Regions from separate parts of the Fundidesulfovibrio sp. YSD1 genome, predicted to be linked through region 2. Evidence: predicted binding sites of a transcription regulator. Region 2 holds the regulator's gene; each other region holds the start of a gene.
What was found. The regulator sigma-54, encoded in region 2, starts transcription at its own class of promoters, with help from an activator protein. The targets are predictions, from matches to a motif close to CTGGCACGGNNNNTGCTT.
Positions count from the first base shown of each region.

Region 1: a site for sigma-54 is predicted at 2,265-2,282, ahead of ACZ5V4_RS14100 (anion permease). Genes of this name have one in related genera too.
Region 3: a site for sigma-54 is predicted at 2,104-2,121, ahead of ACZ5V4_RS07610 (PEP-CTERM sorting domain-containing protein). Genes of this name have one in related genera too.

Region 1 is NZ_AP043666.1:3,022,050-3,029,591, reverse strand. It holds gene mdh (malate dehydrogenase) at 1-745, opposite strand, end outside; gene ACZ5V4_RS14100 (anion permease) at 774-2,207, opposite strand; gene ACZ5V4_RS14095 (sigma 54-interacting transcriptional regulator) at 2,391-4,280, shown strand; gene ACZ5V4_RS14090 (potassium-transporting ATPase subunit F) at 4,470-4,559, shown strand; gene kdpA (potassium-transporting ATPase subunit KdpA) at 4,556-6,334, shown strand; gene kdpB (potassium-transporting ATPase subunit KdpB) at 6,348-7,542, shown strand, end outside.
Region 2 is NZ_AP043666.1:146,853-154,394, reverse strand. It holds gene ACZ5V4_RS00810 (PTS sugar transporter subunit IIB) at 1-84, opposite strand, end outside; gene ACZ5V4_RS00805 (PTS sugar transporter subunit IIA) at 89-526, opposite strand; gene rapZ (RNase adapter RapZ) at 537-1,424, opposite strand; gene ACZ5V4_RS00795 (PTS sugar transporter subunit IIA) at 1,539-1,991, opposite strand; gene hpf (ribosome hibernation-promoting factor, HPF/YfiA family) at 1,991-2,527, opposite strand; gene rpoN (RNA polymerase factor sigma-54) at 2,569-4,008, opposite strand; gene ACZ5V4_RS00780 (KdsC family phosphatase) at 4,202-4,762, opposite strand; gene ACZ5V4_RS00775 (CTP synthase) at 4,759-6,396, opposite strand; gene ACZ5V4_RS00770 (phosphoribosylformylglycinamidine synthase subunit PurQ) at 6,540-7,352, shown strand.
Region 3 is NZ_AP043666.1:1,612,357-1,619,898, reverse strand. It holds gene ACZ5V4_RS07615 (ATP-binding protein) at 1-1,197, opposite strand, end outside; gene ACZ5V4_RS07610 (PEP-CTERM sorting domain-containing protein) at 1,337-2,056, opposite strand; gene ACZ5V4_RS07605 (DMT family transporter) at 2,350-3,282, shown strand; gene bamE (outer membrane protein assembly factor BamE domain-containing protein) at 3,301-3,582, opposite strand; tRNA gene ACZ5V4_RS07595 (tRNA-Leu) at 4,091-4,177, opposite strand; gene ACZ5V4_RS07590 (bifunctional riboflavin kinase/FAD synthetase) at 4,315-5,256, shown strand; gene ACZ5V4_RS07585 (UbiA family prenyltransferase) at 5,269-6,207, opposite strand; gene ACZ5V4_RS07580 (cytochrome d ubiquinol oxidase subunit II) at 6,217-7,176, opposite strand; gene ACZ5V4_RS07575 (cytochrome ubiquinol oxidase subunit I) at 7,179-7,542, opposite strand, start outside.

The sequences.
Region 1 (7,542 bases), 870 kb from region 2:
GCAGGATCTTCTTCTTGTCCATGACCACGGCCGAGACCATCTGGGTCACGGCCGAGGCCGGGGCGTAGAAGGCGCTGGTCTGCATGAGCCTAATTATCTCGGCCCCGCCGTCGCGGGTGCGGCTGACCAGCTCCTCGATCTTCTCCGGGGGCAGAAGCTCCGTGATGGGCACGCCCGCCACGGTGGAGTAGCGCGGCACGGGCACCATGTCCTCGCCGTGCTCGCCGAGCACCATGGCGTGCACGTTCTCCACCGAGACATTGAGCTCCTTGGAGATGAAGTACTGGAAGCGGCAGGCGTCCAGCACCCCGGCCATTCCGGTCACGCGGGTGCGTGGTATCTGGCCCGCGCGCATGGCCACGTGGCACATGACGTTCAGCGGGTTGCTCACGATGATGTAGAACGCGTACGGGCTGAAGTGCGCGGCCTTGGACACGCACTCGCGCACGATGTCCGCGTTGATGCGCAGGAGGTCGTCGCGGGTCATGCCCTCCTTGCGCGTGGCCCCGGCCGTGATGATCACGATCTCGGAGTTGCGGCTCTGCTCCAGGTCCTCGCCGGAGATGCACACGGGTTCGAGCAGGTCCACGGGGCTCGCCTCCAGGATGTCCAGGGCCACGCCCTGTGCCTTGCCCGGGTTGCGGTCCACCAGGACCACCTTCTTGCAGAGCTTGCGCTCGATGAGCCGCCTGGTGACGGCTCCGCCGACGTTTCCCGCGCCGAAGACAGTGATTTTCCCGTTCATGCGGTTGCCTCCATGAGTCCGCCCGGGCCTAGGGCGCGAGCATCAGCAGGTAGGGGAAGTTGATGCCCACCAGCGCGCCGATGAAGATCACGCCGAAGACGAAGCCCAGGGTCCAGAATTCCTTGCGGGTGATGTAGCCGCACCCGTAGTACACCGGGCTCGGCCCCGTGGCGTAGGGGGTGAGGATGCCCATGAGGCCCAGGGTGGCGCAGATGAGGATGGAGAAGGTCTTCATGGGGATGCCGGGGATGCTCATGGCCGTGGCCAGGATCACGGGCAAGAGCGCCGTGGTGTGGGCGGTCAGGCTCGCGAACATGTAGTGGATGAAGAAGAAGAGCAGCACCAATGCGATCATCAGGGCGTTGACCGAGAACCCGGACATGGCCCCGGCGGCCAGGGCCGCGAACCACTTCAGGAAGCCCACCTTGGCCAGGCCGTCGGCCAGGGCGACCAGGGTTCCGAACCAGCAGAGCACGTTCCAGGCGGTCTTGTGCCCGATGATGTCCTCCCAGGTGACCACCTTGGTCAGGATCATCAGCGACAGGGCCATGAGAGCCACGGTGGTGGCGTCGAAAAGCTTGGGCCCGAAGATCCAGAGCAGCAGGGCGAACAGGGCCAGACCGGCCATGATCAGTTCCCTGGCGGTGACGGGGCCCATCTTGGAGAGCTCCGCTCCGGCCCACTTGGGGGCGTCCTCGCTGCGTTTGATCTCGGGCGGATAGATCACGTAGATCAGGTACGGCAGGGTGATGAACAAGAGGATGCAGGCCGGGGCCAGGGCCGTGAACCACTCGGTCCAGCCCACGGTCATCTTGGTGGTCTTCTCGAGGATCGAGAGCGCCAGCAGGTTCGGGGCCAGGGCCGTCAGGAACATGGTGCTGGTGACGCAGGTGGTGGCCAGGGCGGTCCACATCAGGTAGCCGCCGATCTTGCGCGCCCCGCTCTCGGGCGTGGAGCCGTAGAGCGGCGGGATGTTCTTGATGATCGGGAAGATCACGCCCGCGCTACGCGCCGTGTTGGAGGGCGTGAACGGGGCCAGGGTCAGGTCGGCCAGGGCCACGGCGTAGCCCAGGCCCAGGGTGCTCTTGCCGAGCTTTTTTATGAGGATGAGCGAGATGCGCTTGCCGAGCCCCGTCTTCTCGTAGCCCATGGCGAACATGAAGGCCACGAAGATGAGCCAGACCGTGTTGTTGGAGAAGCCGGACAAGGCCCAGCGCACGGCGTCCGAGGTGGTGGGCGCGGCGTTGGGCTGGGCGGGCACGAGGTTCAGGGCCGCGGCCAGGGTGATGCCCATGAGCCCTGCCGCGGCGGCCGGGATGGGCTCCAGCACCAGCGCGGTGATCACGGCCACGAACAGGGCGAAGTATTGCCACGCGTAGGGTTGCAGGCCCTGGGGCGTCGGGACGAGCCAGAGGGCCACCCCGACGATCACGGGCAGGACCGCCTTCCAGTTCAACTTCATGTGCTGCTCCTTTTGTTTGCCGGTTCTTGGGCGTGTCGCGGATGCTCAAGGCCCGGAAAGCAGAAATCGTTCCAGAAGTATCAATGAATTATTTTAGTATGTTATACACTTGGCTGCTCCGGATGAGACGATTATGTTGCATCTTGTCTTAAAACGTCTCATCATGTTGCACGAGTGAAACAAATGAACACCATCGCCTTTATCGCCCTGAACGAACGTATGCTGGAGACGGCCCGCCAGGTCCTGGTGCGCGAGCACCCGGACGTGATCCTGGCCGAGGGCCTCATGGCCGGGGCCGCCGACACCGCCAGGACCCTGGCCGCCGCCGGGGTGGAGGTGGTCATCTCGCGCGGGGCCACGGCGCGCTGCGTCCGCGCGGCCCTGCCCGACCTCTCCGTGGTGGACGTCTCCACCTCCGGGCTCGACCTGCTCTCGGCCATCCACAAGGCCAGCCTGCGCGCCAGGCGCGTGGCGGTGGTGGCCTTCCCGCCCATGTCCGACGGGGCCTTGGAGATCGGGGCCATGCTCGGCGTGGACGTGCGCTCCTACGAATGGCGCGAGGAGGAGGACATCGCCTCCACGGTGCTCAGGGCCAGGGACGACGGGGCGGACATCGTGGTGGGCGGCTACATCATGGCGCTCATCGCGGGCAGGCTCGGCGTGCCCTGCCAGCCGGTGGAGACAGGCCCGAGGGGCATCCTCGCCGCGGTCAACGAGGCCAAGCGCATCGTACACGGCAGAAGCGTGGAAAAGGCCAAGAGCTCCCTCATGCGCGCGGTGCTCACCTCCACGGACAACGGCATCGTGGCCGTGGACCGCCGGGGCGTGGTCACGGTGTTCAACCCCGTGGCCGTGAGGCTTTTGCGCCTGACCGAGGCCGACGCCCTGGGCAGGCCCGTGGCCCAGGTCTGGCCCAAGTCCGGCCTGGAGCGGGTGCTCGTTTCCGGGCGCGAGGAGGCGGGGCAGATAAAGCGCGTGTTCGACCAGGAGATCATGTGCAGCGCGGCCCCGGTCACCGTGGGCGGCGAGACCGTGGGCGCGGTGGCCACCTTCCACGACGTGCGTCAGATCCAGAAGATGGAGGCCACGGTGCGCAGGCGCATCATGGCCTCCGGCCACGTGGCGGGCTCGCGCTTCCAGGACGTGGTGGGCTCGAGCCCGGCGCTGCGCAAGGCCATCGCCATGGGCATGGACTACGCGCGCACCTCGGCCACGGTGCTCATCCACGGCGAGACCGGCACCGGCAAGGAGCTCTTCGCCCAGGGCGTGCACAACGCCAGCGCCAGGAGCGGCGGGCCGTTCGTGGCCGTGAACTGCGCCGCCCTGCCCGGGCAGCTGCTCGAAAGCGAGCTCTTCGGCTACGAGCCCGGGGCCTTCACCGGGGCCAGCCAGAAGGGCAAGCCCGGGCTCTTCGAGCTGGCCCACGGCGGGACGATATTTCTCGACGAGATCGCGGAGATGGAGCCCTCCACCCAGGGCAAACTCCTGCGCGTGCTCCAGGAGAAGAAGGTCATGCGCCTGGGCAGCGACCAGGTGATCCACGTGGACGTGCGCGTGGTGGCCGCCAGCAACAAGGACCTGGGCAGGCTGGTGGCGGACGGGCGCTTCCGCGACGACCTCTTCTACCGGCTGAACGTGCTGCGCCTGCGCCTGCCGCCCCTGCGCGCGAGGCCGGAGGACATCCCGGAGCTGGCCGCGCGCTTCCTGGCCCAGGCCTCGGGGCGGCCCGGCAAGTACTCGCTGCCGGACGGGGCCATCGAGGCCCTGCGCGCGCACCCCTGGCCGGGCAACGTGCGCGAGTTGCAGAACGTCATGGCCCGGGTGGCGGCCACGCACCACGAGCACGCCGTCACCCCGGAGCTTCTGAGGACCCTGCTGGATCAGGCCCCGCAGCCCCAAACACAGGCGGGGCAGGGCCGGGACGAGCCCGGGCCGGGCCTGCCTCCCGAGGAGGAGCGCATCCGCGACGCCCTGGCCGGGGCGGGCGGGCGCGTGGGCGAGGCCGCCAGGCTCCTGGGCGTGAGCCGCTCCACGCTTTGGCGCAGGATGCGCGCGCTGCGGGGGGGGGCGTAGCCTCTCCCCGGCAACACTTTTTTTACGCCCCCGCCCCCGGTCTTTACACCTTCTTTACGCGCCCCTGCTTATCTTCGCTCCATCGACTCCCAAGGAGGAACCGATGGACATCCTTCTCGTCGCCCTCATCCTGGCCCTGGTCTTCGGGCTTTTCGGCCTGATCGCCGCGATCTCCCGCCTGGAGGGAAAATGACCATGGACGCCCTGGCCCTGACGATAACGGCCGCCCTGTTCGTGTACCTGCTGGCGGCCCTGTGCAAACCGGAGTGGTTCGAATGAACGTCACCGACATCATCCAGTATCTGTTTTTCCTGGCCCTGCTGCTCGGCGCGTCCTGGCCCCTGGGCCTGTACATGGCCCGGGTCTACCAGGACCAGCCCTGCGGCTTGAGCCGCGTGCTCGGCCCCGTGGAGCGCCTGCTCTACCGGCTGTGCCGGGCGGACGCGGACGCGGAGATGGACTGGAAAACCTACGCCGTGGCCGTGGCCGCCTTCAACGCCCTGGGGCTCCTGGCGGCCTACGCCCTGCAACGCCTCCAGGGCGTGCTGCCGGAGAACCCGGCCGGGCTCCCCGGGGTGGACCCCTTCGTGGCGCTGAACACCGCCGTGAGCTTCGCCACAAACACCAACTGGCAGGCCTACGGCGGCGAGACCACCATGAGCCACCTCACCCAGATGGCGGCGCTCACCGTGCAGAACTTCGTCTCCGCCGCCACGGGCATGGCCGTGATGGCCGCCTTCATCCGCGGGCTCTCGCGCCGCGAGACCGACAGGCTGGGCAACTTCTGGCGCGACCTCACCCGGTCCACGCTCTACGTGCTGCTGCCTTTGTCCGTGGCGCTCTCCCTGGCGCTCATCTGGCAGGGCGTGCCCCAGACTCTGGAGGGCTCGGCCACGGCCAAACTCCTGGAGCCCGTGGCCTACGAAGCTCCCGTGCTGAACGGCTCTGGTAGGCCGGTCCTGGGAGAGGACGGCAAGCCCAGGACCGAACCGGCCACGCAGGCGCTACAGACCATCGCGCTCGGCCCCGTGGCCTCCCAGGTGGCCATCAAGCAGCTGGGCACCAACGGCGGCGGCTTCTACAACACCAACTCCGCCCATCCCCTGGAGAACCCCACGCCGCTGACCAACCTGCTCGAGATGCTGGCCATCCTGCTCATCCCGGCGGCGCTGTGCCACACCTTCGGGATCATGGCGGGCGACCGGCGGCAGGGCTTCGCGGTGCTGGCGGCCATGACCATCCTGTTCGCCGGGTTCGCCCTGTTGACGATCCAGGCGGAATCCTCGGCCAACCCGCTCCTGACCCAGGCCGGGGCCGCGCCCGCGCCCAGCCTGGAGGGCAAGGAGGTGCGCTTCGGCGTCGCGGGCTCCGCCCTGTGGGCCGCCGTGACCACGGCCGCGTCCAACGGCTCGGTGAACTCCATGCACGACAGCTTCACCCCGCTTGGCGGGATGTGGCCCATGCTCCTCATGCAACTGGGCGAGGTCGTCTACGGCGGCGTGGGCTCGGGGCTCTACGGGATGCTCGTGTTCGCGGTGGTCACCGTGTTCGTGGCCGGGCTCATGGTCGGGCGCACGCCCGAATACCTGGGCAAGAAGATCGAGCCCTTCGAGACCAAGATGGCCGCGCTGGTGATCCTGATCCCGCCTTTCCTGTGCCTGATGGGCACGGCCCTGGCCAGCGTGATGGGTCCGCCCGACGCCATCCCGAACCCCGGGCCGCACGGATTCAGCGAGGTGCTCTACGCGTTCTCGTCCATGGGCAACAACAACGGCAGCGCCTTCGCCGGGCTCACCGCCACCTCGCCCTTCTGGACCATCGCCGGGGCCGTGGCCATGTTCGGCTCGCGCTACTGGCTGATCGTCCCCGTGCTGGCCCTGGCCGGGTCGCTGGCGCGCAAGAAGCGCCTGCGCGAAGGCCCCGGCACCCTGCCCACCCACGGCCCCGTGTTCGTGGCCCTGCTCATGGCCGTGGTGCTGGTGGTGGGCGCGCTCACCTTCGTCCCCGCGCTCGCCCTCGGCCCCGTGGCCGAGCACCTGGCGCTCTTCAGATAGCGAGGTTTCCGTCATGTCCAAGAAAGACAAGGCACGCCCCCTGTTCGACCCGGCCATAGTCAGGCAGGCCTGCGCGGCCAGCCTGCGCAAGCTGGCCCCGGCCAGCCAGGCGCGCAACCCGGTGATGTTCACGGTCTACGTGGGTTCCATCCTGACCACGGGCCTGGCCGCCCAGGCCTGGGCCGGGCACGGCGAGGCCCCCTTCGGGTTCGTGGCCTCGGTCTCGGCCTGGCTGTGGGCCACGGTGCTCTTCGCCAACTTCGCCGAGGCCATGGCCGAGGGCCGGGGCAAGGCCCAGGCCGAGGCCCTGCGGGGACTCAGGCGCGAGGTGGCGGCCAAGAGGCTCACGCACCCGGGGCGCGGCGCGCCCTTCGCGCACGTCCCGGCCAAGGCCCTGCACAGGGGCGACTTCGTGCTGGTGGAGGCCGGGGACACCATCCCCTCGGACGGCGAGATAGTGGAAGGAATCGCCTCGGTGGACGAATCGGCCATAACCGGCGAGAGCGCCCCCGTGATCCGCGAGGCCGGGGGCGACCGCAGCGCGGTGACGGGAGGCACGCGCCTGCTCTCGGACTGGCTGGTGGTCAAGGTGGCCGCCGAGCCGGGCGAGACGTTCCTCGACCGCATGATCTCGCTGGTGGAGGGCGCGAAACGGCGCAAGACCCCCAACGAGATCGCCCTGAACATCCTGCTGGCCTCGCTGACCCTGGTCTTCCTGGTGGTCTGCGCGACCCTCAGGCCCATGTCCGCCTTCGCGGTGGAGCTTTCCGGGCAAGGCGCGGCCGTGACCATCACCGCCCTGACCGCCCTGTTCGTGTGCCTGGCCCCCACCACCATCGGGGGGCTCCTCTCGGCCATCGGCATCGCGGGCATGGACCGGCTGATCCAGTCGGGCGTCATCGCCACCTCGGGCCGGTCCGTGGAGGCGGCCGGGGACGTGGACGTGCTGCTCCTGGACAAGACCGGCACCATCACCCTGGGCAACCGGCAGGCCACGGCCTTCCTGCCCGTCCCGGGCGTGGACGAGCGCGAGCTGGCCGAGACGGCCCAGCTGGCCTCCCTGGCGGACGAAACCCCGGAGGGGCGCTCCATCGTGGTGCTGGCCAAGGAGCGCTTCGGCATCCGGGGCCGCGAGCTGCGGGACCTTAACGCCACCTTCGTGCCCTTCACGGCCCAGACCAGGCTCTCGGGCGTGAACCTGCCCGAAA
Region 2 (7,542 bases):
GATGTTGCGCGCGTCGGTGAAGGGCAGCCAGGATTCGATGATCTGTCCGTGCACCAGCCTGTTGTCGATGCGCACCCAGAACACCGGCCTACTCCCCGGACACTTTCTTTCGCAGTATCTCTCCCGCCACCACGATGCCCTGCACGCCCGCGCTCTTGGCGTCGGCGGCCAGCTGCTCCAGGGGCTTGGTCCTGGTGGAGAGGATCTTGATGAGCATGGGCAGGTTCACGCCGGTGACCACCTCGATGCGGTGCTGGCCGAAAAGCGACAGGGCCAGGTTGGTGGGGGTCCCGCCGAACATGTCGGTGAGGATCATGGCCCCGCCGCCCTGGTCCACGGCCTTGATGGCGGCCTCGAGCTCCTTGACGGTCTGCGCCGTGTCCACGCCCACGTCCACGGCCACGGTCCTGGCGTTCAGCTGGGGGCCGATGATCATCTCGGCCGCCTTCAGGAGCTTCTCGGCGTAGTCGGTGTGGGTCACGATGACCACGCCCACGGGGGCGTCGGTCGGAGTAATCTTGCTCATCGTTGAAATATCAGCCTTTTTCTATATGGCGGTGTTCCAGCGACACCGTGTAACCCGCCTTGCGCAAGGTGTCAAAAACCGCCTCGGCCGTGGCCACGGAGCGGTGCCGCCCGCCCGTGCAGCCCAGGGACACGGTCAGGCGGTAGCGGCCCTCGCGCGCGTAGCGGGGCACCAGGTCCAGGAGGAACTCCTTGAGCCTGGGCAGGAAGGTCCTGCCCTCCTCCGAGCCCAGCACGTACTCCACCACTGCCTGGTCCTGCCCGGAGAGCGGCTTGAGCTCCGGGTCGAAGTACGGGTTGGGCAAAAAGCGCAGGTCCATGACCAGGTCGGATTCCGTGGGGATGCCGTACTTGAACCCGAAGCTCATGATGTGGATCTTCATGGCCGGGCCCTGGCCTTCCAGGAACTTCCACTTGTCCTGGAGCTGGCGGCGCAGGTCGTGGATGGAGAAGCCCGTGGTGTCCATGACCAGGTCGGCGGCCTCGCGCAGCGGGGCCATGCGCCTGCGCTCCTCCTCCACGGCCTCGCCCAGGCCGTAGCCCTCGGACTCGAAGGGGTGGGGCCTGCGCGTGGTGGCGTAGCGGCGCATGATCTCCTGGGTGGACGCCTCCACGAACACGATCTGCGGCGAGTCGCCCGCGGCCCTGAGATCGGCGATGGCCGGCTCCCAGCCCGTGACGAAATCGGCCTCGCGCAGGTCCATGCCCAGGGCCAGGCCCCGGTAGCGGTTGGCCCCCTGGCCCTTGAAGAGGCTCACGAGCTTGGGCATCAGGCTGGCGGGCAGCCCGTCCACGCAGAAATAGCCCAGGTCCTCGAAGACGTTGAGCGCCGTGGACTTGCCCGATCCGGACAAGCCCGAAATCACGACGACCGGCAGGTCGGCACCAGCACCCGGCATAGCCCAGCTCCTTGTGAAAAGTCCCCGCACGCTTTCGCGGGCGGGGACTTCCTAGCACGACATCGGTCCGGTTGCATGACGGAAGCGGCCGCGCCTTCCCGAGGCTTCACGCCATCAGGAATGGCTGGCCAGTACCCGCCAGAGGCCGTCCTGGTCCTGGGCTTCGAGGAAGGACTCCCTGAAGCCTTCGTCCGAGAGCAGCCTCGATATCTGCGCGAGGATGCGCAGGTGCATGCCCGCCACGTGTTCCGGGGCGAGCACCAGGAAGAATATCCTGCACCGCTTGTGGTCCAGGGCCTCGAAATCCACCCCGGACTTGCTGCGGCCGACCACGATGACGATCTCCCCCAGGGAGTCCATCTTTCCGTGCGGGATGGCCACGCCGTCGCCGATGCCCGTGGTGCCCAGGTTCTCCCTGTCGAGCAGGACCCTCAAGGCTTTTTTCGGGTCCACGTCCGCGAAGGCTTTCGCCACGGGCGCCACCAGTTCGGCCAGGACCTCGGGCTTGTCCGAGGCCTTGAGGTCGTCCAGCACGAAATCCCTGCGCAGGAACTCTCCCAGCCGCATCAGAGGGATACTCCAGGGTCGATCAGGCCGTAGTCGGCGTTCTTGCGCTTGTAGATCACGTTGATGCGCTCGCTCTCGGAGTTGAAGAACACCAGGAACTCGAACTTCATGGCGTCGAGCTGCAGGGCGGCCTCTTCCACGCTCATGGGCTTCGGGTTGTACTTGTCGGACTCCTCGATGGAGCTGACCTTGCCCTCGGCCATGCTGACCACGCCCATGGTCACGGAGGCGGAGGCGGCCTTGCGGCGGTCCTTCATCTTCTCGCGCATCTTGCGCATCTGGGCTTCGAGCTTGTCCGTGATCATGTCGATGGTGGAGTACATGTCGTCGGAGCGCTCATGGGCGGAGATGTGCATGGCGTCGGCGTCGATGACCACGTCCGCGATCTGGCGGGTCTTCTCCACGGAGAGGGTGACCACGACCTCGGCGTTCTCGGCGTTGGGCATATATTTGTTGAGCTTGTCGAAACGCTTGCCAGCGTATTCGCGCAGACCGGGAGACGGCTCGAAATTCTTGAAATGGAAAGCGATGTTCATGATATCCTCCGGAAATGGCCGCTTTGGACGATGCGGCGTTTTTACAGGACTTCCTTGCGCTTGGACGAGGACTCGATGCCCATGGCCATGCGGTACTTGGCCACGGTGCGCCGGGCTATGTTCACCTGAAGCTTCTGCTTGAGGATGTCCGCGATCTGCTCGTCGCTGACGGGCTTTTTCGGGTCCTCCGCGGCGATGAGCTGCTTGATGAGCGCCTTCACCGACTCGGAGCCCACGCTCGACCCGTCGTCGAGCTCCAGGGCCGAGTTGAAGAAGAACTTCAGCTCGAAGATGCCATGGGGGGTGGCCACGTACTTGCTGGTGGTGATGCGGCTGACGGTGGATTCGTGCATGCCGATGTCGTCGGCCACGTCCTTGAGGATCAGCGGCTTCAACTTGGTCACGCCTTCCTCGAAGAAATCGCGCTGAAACTTGACTATCGATTCCAGCACCTTGAACAGCGTGCGCTGGCGCTGGTAGAGGCTCTTCATCAGCCACTGGGCCGAGCGCATCTTGTCCTGGAGGTAGTCCTTGTCCTTGCCCGTGCCGATGCGGGACATGTCCTCCATGTAGTACGGGGAGAGCTGGAGCTTGGGCAGGCCGTCCTCGTTGAGCACGATGACGAAATCCTCGCCGTACTTGTACACGTAGGCGTCCGGGCTCACGTAGACGGGATCGGATCCGCTGAAGTGCGAGCCGGGCATGGGGTCGAGGGACTGGATGATCTCAAGGTATTCCTTGATGTCCTCCAGCGTGATCCTGAACTTCTTGGCCAGCTGCTTGTAGCGCTTCTTCTCCAGGTCCTCCAGGTGGTCGCGGACGATCTCCAGGAGCACCGGGTCCTTGTAGCGGTAGACCTCCAGCTGCACCAGCAGGCACTCCTGCGGGGTGCGGGCGGCCACGCCCACGGGGTCGAAGCGCTGGAGCGTGTAGAGAACCTTCTCCACCATGGCGGGCTCCACGGCGCAGTCGGCCGCGATGTCCTCCACGGACTCGCCCAGGTAGCCCTGGGCGTTCAGGTTGCCCACGATGCCCTCGGCCACGCGGCGCTCTTCGGGCGTGAAGGGCGAAAGATTGATCTGCCAGGCGAGGTGGCCCTCCAGGGAGGGCTTGGAGGAAAGCCTGGCCTCGAAGGACATGCCCTCCTCCGGGGCCTCGTACTCGCGCACGGTGGCCTGGCGGGAGGTGGAGGCGAAGTCGCCGATGTAGTCGTCCCACTCGGCGGTCTTGAGCAGCTCGCGCTGCATGGCCCCCTCTTCCTGGGTGGCGTCCGGCGCGTGGGAGTCTTCCGCGATGGTGGGCTCGGGCCGGTCGTCGTCCTGGTAGGTCTCCTCCAGAAGGGGATTCTCGAGCATCTCCTTCTGGACGGTCTCCACCAGCTCCAGCCTTGAGAGCTGCAACAGCTTGATGGCCTGCTGCAACTGCGGAGTCATCACCAGTTGCTGCGAAAGCTTGAGTTGCTGTCTGAGCTCAAGAGCCATGCGCGCTCGGTACCTCTCGGTCGGGTTCAGGGGCTAGCAAGAAAAATGCCGGAAACACCTAATCGGCAACGGCGGTTATGCACTAAAAGAGGGAACGTGGCAAGACTTGACGCGGTTTCTCCGCAAGGCCCAAGGGTGCGCCGGGCGGTTTTGCAGGTCGCAAGGGGAGCAAGGCGGCGTTTTCGGGGCCGTTTCAGCACGACCAGCGGTCCCAGATGCCCGAAAGCAGGCCCTGGGCCAGGAGCAGGAACCTCGCGGCCTCCCGCACCGCCCCGTGCCCCCCGGGCCTGCGCGACACCCACTGGGCCAGGCGCAGCACCTCGGGCTGGGCGTCGGAGGGGGCCATGGGCAGGCCCGCGCGGGCCATCACGGACGCGTCCAGCCAGTCGTCGCCCATGTAGGCGGCCTGCTGGGCCTCCAATCCCTTCGATTCCAGAATGCCCTCGAACACGGGCAGCTTCTTCAGGTGCCCGCCGTGGAACTCGCGGATGCCGAGTTCGCGCATGCGGTGCTCGGCCTGGACGTTGCCCAGCCCCGAGATGACCGCCACCTCGATCCCGGCCTGCATGAGGAGCTTGAGCCCCATGCCGTCCTGGACGCCGAAGCGCTTGAAGCCGACGCCGTGCTGCGAGGCCCCGTCGTGCCAGACGCCGTTGTCCGTGAGCACCCCGTCCACGTCCAGGACGAGGAGCTTCACGGACCTGGCCAGGCCCAGGGCCCGGCGGTTGACGCCGGGCCTGACGGGCCGCCTCACTTGCCCTCGCGGGCGGCCTTGGAGGCCCTGATGAACTCGCGGAACAGCGGGTGCGGCTTCATGGGGTTGGACTTGAACTCCGGATGGAACTGGCAGCCCAAAAACCACGGATGCCCGGGCAGCTCGACAACCTCCACCAGGGACTCGTCCGGCGAGAGCCCGGAGAAGACCATGCCCTTCTCCTCCATGCGCGCGAAGTAGGCCTTGTTGAACTCGTAGCGGTGGCGGTGGCGCTCCTCGATGTTGGCGGCCTGGTAGGCCTCCATGGCCGCGGTGCCGGGCTTGACCACGCAGGGGTAGGCGCCCAGGCGCATGGTGCCGCCCATTTCGGAGTCCACGTCGCGCTTCTCCACCTTCTTGGTGCGGAAGTCGTACCATTCGCGCATCAGGTAGATGATCGGGTCGGGGCTCAGGCGGTTGAACTCCTCGGAGTTGGCCTCGGGCAGGCCGAGCACGTTGCGCGCGAACTCGATGCAGGCCAGCTGCATGCCCAGGCAGATGCCGAAGAAGGGAACCTTGTTCTCGCGGGCATACCGGATGGCCGCGATCTTGCCCTCCACGCCGCGCGAGCCGAAGCCGCCGGGCACGAGGATGCCGTCCATGCCCGCCAGGCGCTCGGCCACGTTGGCCGGGGTGACCTCCTCGGAGTTCACGTAGACCAGGTCGACCTTCACGTCGTTGGCCACGCCGCCGTGCACCAGGGCCTCGTGCAGGCTCTTGTAGGCCTCCTTGAGGTCCACGTACTTGCCCACGATGCCGATGGTCACCTCGCCCTTGGGGTGGGCGAGCTTCCTGCACAGGTTCTGCCAGGGGTCGAGCTCCGCGTTCTTGGCGGGCAGGCGCAGGAGGATGGCGATCTTCTGGTCCACGCCCTCGGCGTAGAGCTTGAGGGGCACCTCGTAGATGCTTTTCACGTCCACGGAGGTGAACACGGCGTCCGGGTCCACGTTGCAGAAGAGCGCGATCTTGCTCTTGAGCGACTGGTCCAGGTCGATCTCGGAGCGGCAGAGGATGATGTCGGGCTGGATGCCGATGGAGCGAAGCTCCTTGACGCTGTGCTGGGTGGGCTTGGTCTTCAGCTCCCCAGCCACGCGGATGTAGGGGATCAGCGTCAGGTGGATGTAGAGCACGTTCTCCTTGCCCAGGTCCGTGCGCAGCTGGCGGATGGCCTCCAGGAAGGGCTGGCCCTCGATGTCGCCCACGGTGCCGCCGATCTCGATCAGGGCCACGTCCTCGTCCTTGGCCACGCCCAGAATGGCGCGCTTGATCTCGTCGGTGATGTGCGGGATCACCTGCACGGTGCCGCCCAGGTAGTCGCCCCGGCGCTCCTTCTGGATCACGTTGAAGTAGATGCGCCCCGAGGTGATGTTGTTGGCCTGGGACATGGCCACGCCCAGGTAGCGCTCGTAGTGGCCCAGGTCCAGGTCGGTCTCGGCCCCGTCGTTGGTGACGTAGACCTCGCCGTGCTGGAAGGGGTTCATGGTGCCCGGGTCCACGTTGATGTAGGGGTCGAGCTTCATGATGGTGCAGCGAAGCCCGCGCGCCTGCAGAAGCGCGCCGATGGAGGCCGCGGCCAGGCCCTTGCCCAGGGAGGAAAGCACGCCGCCGGTGACGAATATGAACTTGGTCTTCATAGGGATAGAGACTCCTTGGATGCTCTGGAAGAAACATGGAAAACCCCCGCCCGGTTGACGCCTTGCGCGGGGGCACGTAATGTCGCTCGGATACGTCTAAGCGACCGGCCCGGATTTTTCAAGAAACCCCTGGAGCATTGTTCATGGCCCAAGTGAGAACCCTGGTCATCACCGGATACGGCACCAACTGCGAGGCGGAGTCCGCCCACGCGGCCAAACTCGCCGGTTCCGACCAGACGGACATCGTCTTTTTCTCCGACATCATCGCCGGACGGGTGCGCCTGCCCGGCTACAATTTTCTCATCTTCCCCGGCGGATTCCTCGACGGCGACGACCTTGGCGCGGGACAGGCCGGGGCCATCCGCTGGAAATACGCCAAGCCCGTCTCGGGCGACCCGCTGCTCGACCAGCTGCGCGCCTTCTTCGAGGACGGCGGGCTGATCCTTGGCATCTGCAACGGCTTCCAGCTGCTGGTGAAGCTCGGCCTCCTGCCCGCGCTGGACAACAAATATTTCGAGCGCCAGGTGACGCTCTCCAACAACGACTCCGGCCGCTTCGAGGACCGCTGGGTCACCGTGCGCGTGAACCAGGCCTCGCCCTGCGTGTTCACCAAGGGGATCGAGCACCTGGACCTGCCCGTGCGCCACGGCGAGGGCATGGTCATCCCCGAGGACAACGCCACCCTGTCGCGCATCGTCACCGAGAACCTCATCGCCCTGCAGTACGCCGACCCGGCCACCGGGCGGCCCAGCATGGAGTATCCCTACAACCCGAACGGCTCGCCCATGGCCATCGCCGGGCTCACCGACCCCTCGGGCAGGATTCTCGGGCTCATGCCGCATCCCGAGGCCTTCAACGACCCCACGAACCATCCCGGATGGACGCGCGGGGAAAAGCCGCGCCTGGGCATTTCCATCCTTGAGAACGGCATACGCCATCTCAAGGAGAATGCGTAGGGCGAAGAAGAAGAGCAAACGGCCGCAATGACGCCTTCCATGGCCTCGGGGATTGCGCGCCCGGACGCCCAAGCCGATCCAAGCTGCCGGCGCTTCGCGCCTCTGGCGCAAGCGCCAGCGCAAGATCGCCTTGAACGCCCGGGCGCGCCCCCCCCGAGACCACGGGAGGCGTTTCGCTTGGCCGCAGGTT
Region 3 (7,542 bases), 1.5 Mb from region 2:
CACCAGGTTGCCGAGCACCTGGCCCAGGCGCACGGGGTCGCCCCGCAAGAGCCTGGGCACGTTTTCGGCCACGTCGATGTTCAGGTCCACGTCCTTGCCGCGCAGGGCCAGGCGGTGGGCGTCCAGGGTCTTCTCCAGAACCTGCCGGGGCTCGAAGGGCAAGTCCTCCAGGGCCAGCTTGCCCGCCTCGATGCGCGAGATGTCCAGCACGTCGCCCACGATGGCCAGGAGCAGGCGGGCGGAGTCCTCGATCATGCCCAGGTTGGCCTCGACCTTCTCCGGGTCGCGCACGCGCCTGCACAGCTCGGTGAGCCCCAGGATGGCGGTCAGGGGCGTGCGGATCTCGTGGCTCATGTTGGCCAAAAAATCGCTCTTGGAGCGGCTGGCGGCCTGGGCCTCCTGGTTGGCCCGGCGCAGGAGCTCCTCGTCGAGCTTGCGGTCGGAGATGTCCTGGAGGGAGCCGAAGATGCGCACGCACCTGCCGTCCTGGAAGACGGGCCGCCCGATGACGCGCACCCAGATGGGGCGGCGCTTGAGGGTGAACCCCTGGAGCTCCAGGTCGAAGGGCTTGCCGTGCGAGACGGCCGCGCCCATGGCCAGGGCGAGCCTTTCGCGGTCTTCGGGCGGGTAGTAGTCCAGGTGCTCGCCGGGCCCAGGGGGCTCGCCGCCCTCGTGCTCCAGGATGTGGTAGAGTTCCCGGGTCCAGGCTCCCTTGCCGGTGGCGAGGTCGTGCTCCCAGCCGCCCACGCGGGCCATCCTGCCGATCTCGTGCAGCAGTTCCTCGCCGCGCCTGCGCGCCTCCTCGGCCTGATCCCGCTCGGCCACTAGCCCGCGCAGGGCGTCGGCCTCGGCGGCGCGCAGGCGCATCCCGTGGAGGACCTGGGAAAACCAGGAGAGGGCCACGCAGGAGAGCACGAACACGCCCATGGCCAGCCAGTCCTCCCGGACGAAGAGGAAGGGCTGGCCCATGGTCTGCAGCCAGATGGCGGCCAGGGCGGAAGCGGCCGTGGCGATGAGCCCGCTGGCCGAGCCGCCCAGCAGCGCCGCGAACATCACGGCCGGGAAGAACGTGACGTAGGGTATGCGGGGGCCCAGCTGGCCCAGGAAGGCGATGCGCACGACGGCCGCCGCCGCGACGGCAAGCAAGGCGAGGGAAAGCTGCGGCCAGAAGGTGTCGACTGGGTAGGAGCGGGTCATGATGCCCTCTTCGCTTGAAGCGGCGTGCCCCGGAATGTACCCCAGGCGCGCCCGGCGGTCCAGTGGCCCCGGGCATGGAAAAAGGCCGCCCGCGCGTGATGCGCGGGCGGCCCTTGCGTTCAGGAAAGGCGTGTTCCGGCTAGGCGGCCTTGCGCCTGCGCGCGCCCCAGAGCCCGGCCAGGCTCGCGCCGGTGAGCAGCAGGGTGGCGGGCTCGGGGGTGGGCACGGTGCCCACGTTGTCCCAGTACACGTCGAAGGACTGCCCGAAGTTGTAGGAGTTCAGGATGATGTTGCCGAAGGTGCCGTCCTGCCAGGGGTCGGCGAAGGCGTAGAGCAGCACGTCGTCAACGTAGTAGTCCATGCTGCCGCCGGAGTAGCGCATGGTGATGTTGTGCCAGGCGTCCTCGGAGTAGCCGGTGCCCAGGGTGATCCAGCCGCCGTTGTAGTAGTCGAAGGCGTAAAAGCCGGCGGCCACGGATGCGCTGCTGCGCCAGGCCACGATGGGGTAACCGGCCACGGCGTTCAGGGAGTCGAAGGTGGTGGCCCAGATGCCCACGTTGGCGTCGCCCCAGGAGGAATCGACGTACAGGTCGGCCGTGACGCCCAGCTTAAATATGTCGGCGTTCACATCGATTTTTTTGCCCTGGTAGTTGTAGAAGCTGTCGGCTCCGGCATCGGCTCCGTTTATGCCGATGCGCAGGCGGTTGTCGCCGTCGAACATGGCGGTCTCGAACACGGCCGGGGCCTTGCGGTCGGTGTACCAGGCTGAAAGATCAGGGTTGTTGAAGTCGATGGTGGCGGCGAAGGCGTTTCCGAGGAAGGCGAGCGAAAGCAGCATCGAGAAGAAAATCCGTTTCATTTCCATACTCTCCCGGTATATTGATTTGTATGACCAGGAAATCGAATAAGCAATAAGCATGCCTCGCTATCAGCTCAGAATCTCATGTGAAATTTCACGCAAACAATGCTTTTGTAAGGAACTCCGACGGGAGGATTTAAGAAATGTTTACAACTGGTTGCGGAGGATGATCGTCGAGGGCTTCGTTTCCCTCGATCCCGAGGGGTCGAAGCCGGGGCGGGGAGCTTGCATTTCCCGGGGGGCGGGAATATTGCGCCCTTCGCTCGAGCAGAAGAATTGAGGGGAAGCCAGCCATGTCCACCGGCAACGGAGCCGCAAACCAGGGCCTTTTCCTTGGCGTCGCCGCCGCCACGCTCTGGGGGATGTCCTTCGTGATCCCGGCCATGCTGCCGGGGTGGAGCTCGCTGGAGATCACCCTGGGCCGCTACTTTTCTTACGCCGCCCTTTCCGTCGTGCTCTACCGTCGCGGCAGGCGCTGCGGCTTCCCGCCGCTCGGCTGGGCCGTGTGGCGCTCCGCCTTCTTCCTGGGGCTCTCCGGCTACATGCTGGCCTACCTGCTGCTGGTGGAGTCCATCCAGCTCATCGGCCCGGCCGTGCCCGCCCTGATCATGGGCACGAGCCCGGTCAGCGTGGCGCTCTACGGAAACCTGCGCCGCCGCGAATACCCCTTCCTCCGGCTCGCCGTGCCGCTGGCGCTCATCTTCGCGGGCCTGGCCGCGCTGAACGTGGCCCGGCACGGCCTGCACCTGGCCTCGGGGGAGGCTTCCGCCGCCCCGGTGCTCCTGGGGCTCGGGCTGTCGCTTGCGTCCCTGGGCTGCCTGACCTGGTACCTGGTGGCGAACCTGATGTTCCTCAAGGACCACCCCGAGATCCGGCCCATTCACTGGGCCAGCGTGGTGGGCATCGTGCTGGGGCTCATGTCCGCCGCGCTCCTGCCGGTGGCGCTTGCGAGCGCGCCGCCTCCCGGCCCGCGCGACCTCGCGGCTTTCGTCGCAGGTTCGCTGGTGCTGGGGCTCGTGGCGTCCTGGGGCGGGGGCGCGCTCTGGAACCGCGCCTGCGCCATGCTCCCGGCTTCGCTTGCCGGGCAGCTGATCGTCTTCTGGCCCCTCTCCGGGCTCGCCCTGGCCTACCTTCTGGAGGGCCGCCTGCCGGGCCTGGCGGAAACGGCCGGCATCGCCCTGACCCTGGCCGGCGTCGTCCTGGGCATCCGCCGCTCGCGCGCCTGAGGTGGCGGGGCGCGGGGCCTACCAGTCCGAGGCCTCGTCCTTTCCGTAGGAGACGACCCTGCCGTCCACGAGCACCACGCGGTAGCGCTCGGCGACGACGTTGAACGGCCAGTCCACCGCAGCGTAATACAGGGTCTCGGTGTCCTTGTCGTAGCTCACGCTGCTGGGCTTGCCCAGGGCGTCGACCACTTCCTGCTTGCTCATCCCGGGCTCCAGCGCGGCCATCCTGCTGGCGGGCTTGGCGCAGGCCGACAGCGACAGCGCGAGAAGCAGCGTTGCGAGCACATGCCATTTCTTCATGACCACCCCTTTAAAACGTCCCCGGTTTCTCTTGCGCCCTGTTCCGGCCGGGCCGGGAGAGGCGTCCTGCGGGCCTCTTCCAGTGGCGGCCCATGGAAATGACCGGCCGCGCGCCGGACTTGATCAATGGAATAGCCCCTGGCGGCGGCGCGACTCAAAAGAGGACCGCAAGCGGTTGCATCCAGCTAGATGGCATCTAGCAAAGGCTTCAGGGCGCATCAAGATGCGCGGGGTGGAGAAACAGAAGAAGGCCCGGAGAGTGAAGAGGGTTTCAGGCGGATGCGCGTCCGGGCGTCACGGACTCTGATCCTGAAGCGAAGCGCCCCATCGCGCTGTACCAAGCGGGGAGAAGTGTCCACACGCCCCTCAGTGGGCAGGGGCGAGCGCGGTTGTGGACCACCAATGTGTACCACCGCTGATGATTCAGGCCGTCAGAGCCACTCTTGAAGAGGTTCCGGCCTTCAAAAACAAGGAAGGCCGGGCATTTCTGCCCAGCCTTTTGCTTCCTTGGTGCCGAAGAGAGGACTCGAACCTCCACGGAGTTGCCCCCACTAGACCCTGAACCTAGCGTGTCTACCAATTCCACCACTTCGGCGCGGGAAGAGACATCTATCTCGGGTGGGGGTGGTTGGCAAGAACTTTTTTTGATTTCTTGAAAATTTTCCTTTCTTGAAGCTCGGGGCGCTTTGGAGTAACCACCAGCGGGTCATTAGCCCACCTCAGGAACCTCCAATGATCGTAGCCCGAACTTTCGACGAACTCGAAGGCGTCCTCAACGGCAGCTGCCTGACCATCGGCAACTTCGACGGCGTGCACCTGGCGCACCAGAAGCTTCTCGGCCGCGTGCGCGAGCGCGCCAAGGCATTGAACGTGGTCAGCCTGGCCGTCACCTTCGAGCCGCACCCGCGCGCGGTGCTCCTGGGCAAGAACGTGCCCCCGCGCCTGACCACCCCGGACGTCAAGCTGGAACTCATCGCCGAGACCGGCATCGAGGCCTGTCTGGTGCTGCCCTTCACCCGCGCCTTCGCCTCCATCGAGCCAGAGGACTTCGTGCGCGACTGCCTGCTGCGCGATTTGGGCATGCGCGAGCTCATCGTCGGGCACGACTGGGCCTTCGGCAAGGGCCGCAAGGGCGACTTCGAGACCCTGAGCGCCATCGGGCGCGACGCGGGCTTCATGGTCGAGCGCCTGGCCCCGGTGCTGGTGGAGGACGCCGTGGTCAGCTCCACGCGCATCCGCGACATGCTCACCGCGGGCGACGTCTGGGACGCGAGGCCGCTTCTTGGGCGCTTCCACAAGGTGCGCGGCGAGGTGATCCACGGCGCGGACCGGGGCGGGAAGCTTCTTGGCTTCCCCACGGCCAACATCGGAGCCACGGACCAGCTCCTGCCCAAGTCCGGCGTCTACGCCGTGTGGCTGAGCAGGAGCGGGCAGAACTGGGCGGGCGTGGCCAACATCGGCGTGAACCCCACCTTCGGCGGAGACCGCCTGAGCGTGGAGGCGCACATCTTCGACTACTCCGGCGACCTCTACGGCAAGGTGGTGGACCTGCACTTCGTGCAGAGGCTGCGCAGCGAGAGAAAGTTCTCGGGGGTGGAGGAACTCAAGGCGCGCATCGCCGAGGACGTGAAGATCGCCCGGCGCGTGCTGGCCGAGCCCGAGGCCATGCTCTAGGACCGGCGCTGGCTAACGCACCACGAACCAGAATATCACCGTTCCCAAAAGCGCCACGGGCAGGTAGCTGGCACGGCCGAAGAGCTTCGAGGCGCTTTCGCGCGTGGGCTTGGTCCCGAGCTCGCGCGCGGGCAGGGCCGTGAGCCAGCCCACCAGCGCGGCCCCGGCCAGAGCCAGCCACCAGGGCATCTTCGCGGGCGAGAGCGAAAGAATCGCCCAGGCGAGCGCCGTGGCCCCGGCGAGCGTCCAGAAGCTCACTTTGGCCGCGCGCGCGGTGCCCAGCACCACGCACATTGTCCTGGCCCCCTGCCTGCGGTCCAACTCCAGGTCGAACCAGTCCGCCGGGATGTTCTGCCCGCCGATCTCCCACAGAAACGTCATGGCGAAGAGCATGGCCGGAAACCACGCCGGCGCGGCCGGGTCCACGGCCAGCACCGCCGCCACCCCCCCCAGCGACTTGACCACCCCGTTCACCAGCGCCCGCAGGTGCGTGACCTTGAGCAGCAGGCAGTAGGCGGCCTCCAGCGCGCACCCTGCGGCCAGCAGGACCGCGCACGCCGGGTTGAGCGCCCAGGCCCCGGCCAGGGCGGCCACGGCCCAGAAGGCGGTCCAGGCCACGGCCTGGCGCTTGGTGATGAGCCCCATGGCCAGGGGATGGCGCGCGTAGACCGCGTCCAGGTAGCCCGAGGTGTCCTCGCGGCCCTCCAGGAAGTTGGCCCGGTCCGTGCGGTAGTCGGCCAGGTCGTTCACGGCGTAGACAGCCGTGTAGCCCGCGAACACCGTGAAGAGCCCGAGCAGCGTGACGCTCGCGGGCGGGAACGCGCCCAGCCACAGAAGCGCGGCCGCCACGGGCATGGCCATGTCCAGAAGTCCGTGCGGAGTGCGCGACAGGGCCAGAAACGGCTTGAGGCGGTCGAATGCCCCCGTGGCCGGGGACGCGGCGAAAGGCATGAAGGCTCCTTACCCCTGGTGTTCCTGTTCGTGCTCGTAGGCCGCCTGGCCCCTGAACACCCGGTACTGATAGATGGTGTAGCCCACGATCACCGGCAGGGTCACGCCGAAGCCGATGAGCATGATCTCGAGGGACCCGGCGGCGGCCGAGGCCGTGAGCGGCGTGAGTCCGGGCTCGGCGAACCCGGGGCGCAGGGCCAGAAGCCAGGCCACCATGGCCAGAAGCGCGTGTGCGGCCACGGGGAGGAAGAACTTCCGGCCCGAATCCATGGCCGTCACCGACCAGGAGAGAAGCCCCGCCGCCACCACGGCCAGGGCCAGGGGCAGCGTCCCGGATACGGGCGTCTTGAAGGCAAGCATGGCCTGGAAGACCACGCTGCCGAGCGCGCACAGCATGGCGGCCTGGCGCTGGCGGAAACCCTCCACGTTGGAGGCGGCCCAGCCCGCCCCGAGCACGCCCACCAGGCAGGCCATGGCCAGCGCGCCCAAAAGCGCCCCGGACCCGGCCCAGGCGAAGGGCGTCAGGAACGTGGTGTGGCCCTCCTGGGGGACGCCCTGGATGACGGCCCCGAGCATGGCCCCCTGGGCCAGGGCCGTGGCCAGGCTGCCGAGCCCGAACAGGTTGGACCAGAAGCGCTTGTCCTTGGCCTGGGCGTGGTATTCCAGGCCCACGCCGCGCGCCATGAGCGCGAGCAGAAGAAACGCGGCCGGGACGTAGAGGCTAGAAAGCAGCATCCCGTAGGCCTTGGGGAAGGCCCCGAAGAGCACGCCTCCGGTCACCACCAGCCAGGTTTGGTTGGCGTGCCACACGCCCTCGATGGAGGCCATCATGGCCTCGCGCCGGGATTCGTCCTTCTCCATGAGGCACATGATCCCGACACCCAGGTCGAACCCGTCCAGGATGACGGTCGCGGCCAGGGTCACGGCCAAAAACCACAGCCAGGTTTCCGCGAGCAGGGCGTGGTCCATGGCTAGCCTCCTTGCTTCCCGGAATTGGCGGGGTTGGCGGAGGGGGCCATCCCCGGGGGCGCGAGCGTCAGGTCGGGCCCCTTGGAGAGGATCAGCCAGTAGAACCACGCGGCTGCCAGGGGCAGCAGGGTGTAGACCACCGTGTACATGCCGAGCGTGCCCCACACGGCCTGGGCGGGCAGGATGGACGCACCGTCCTGGGTGCGCAGCCAGCCGTAGATCACCCAGGGCTGGCGGCCCACCTCGCGGGTGACCCAGCCCATCTCCGTGGCCACGTAGCCCATGGGGGCCATGGCCAGCCAGACGCCGAGAAGCAGCTTCTCGCGCGGCGCGCGCTCGGGCGTGAGCCAACCCTTGCGCCAGGCC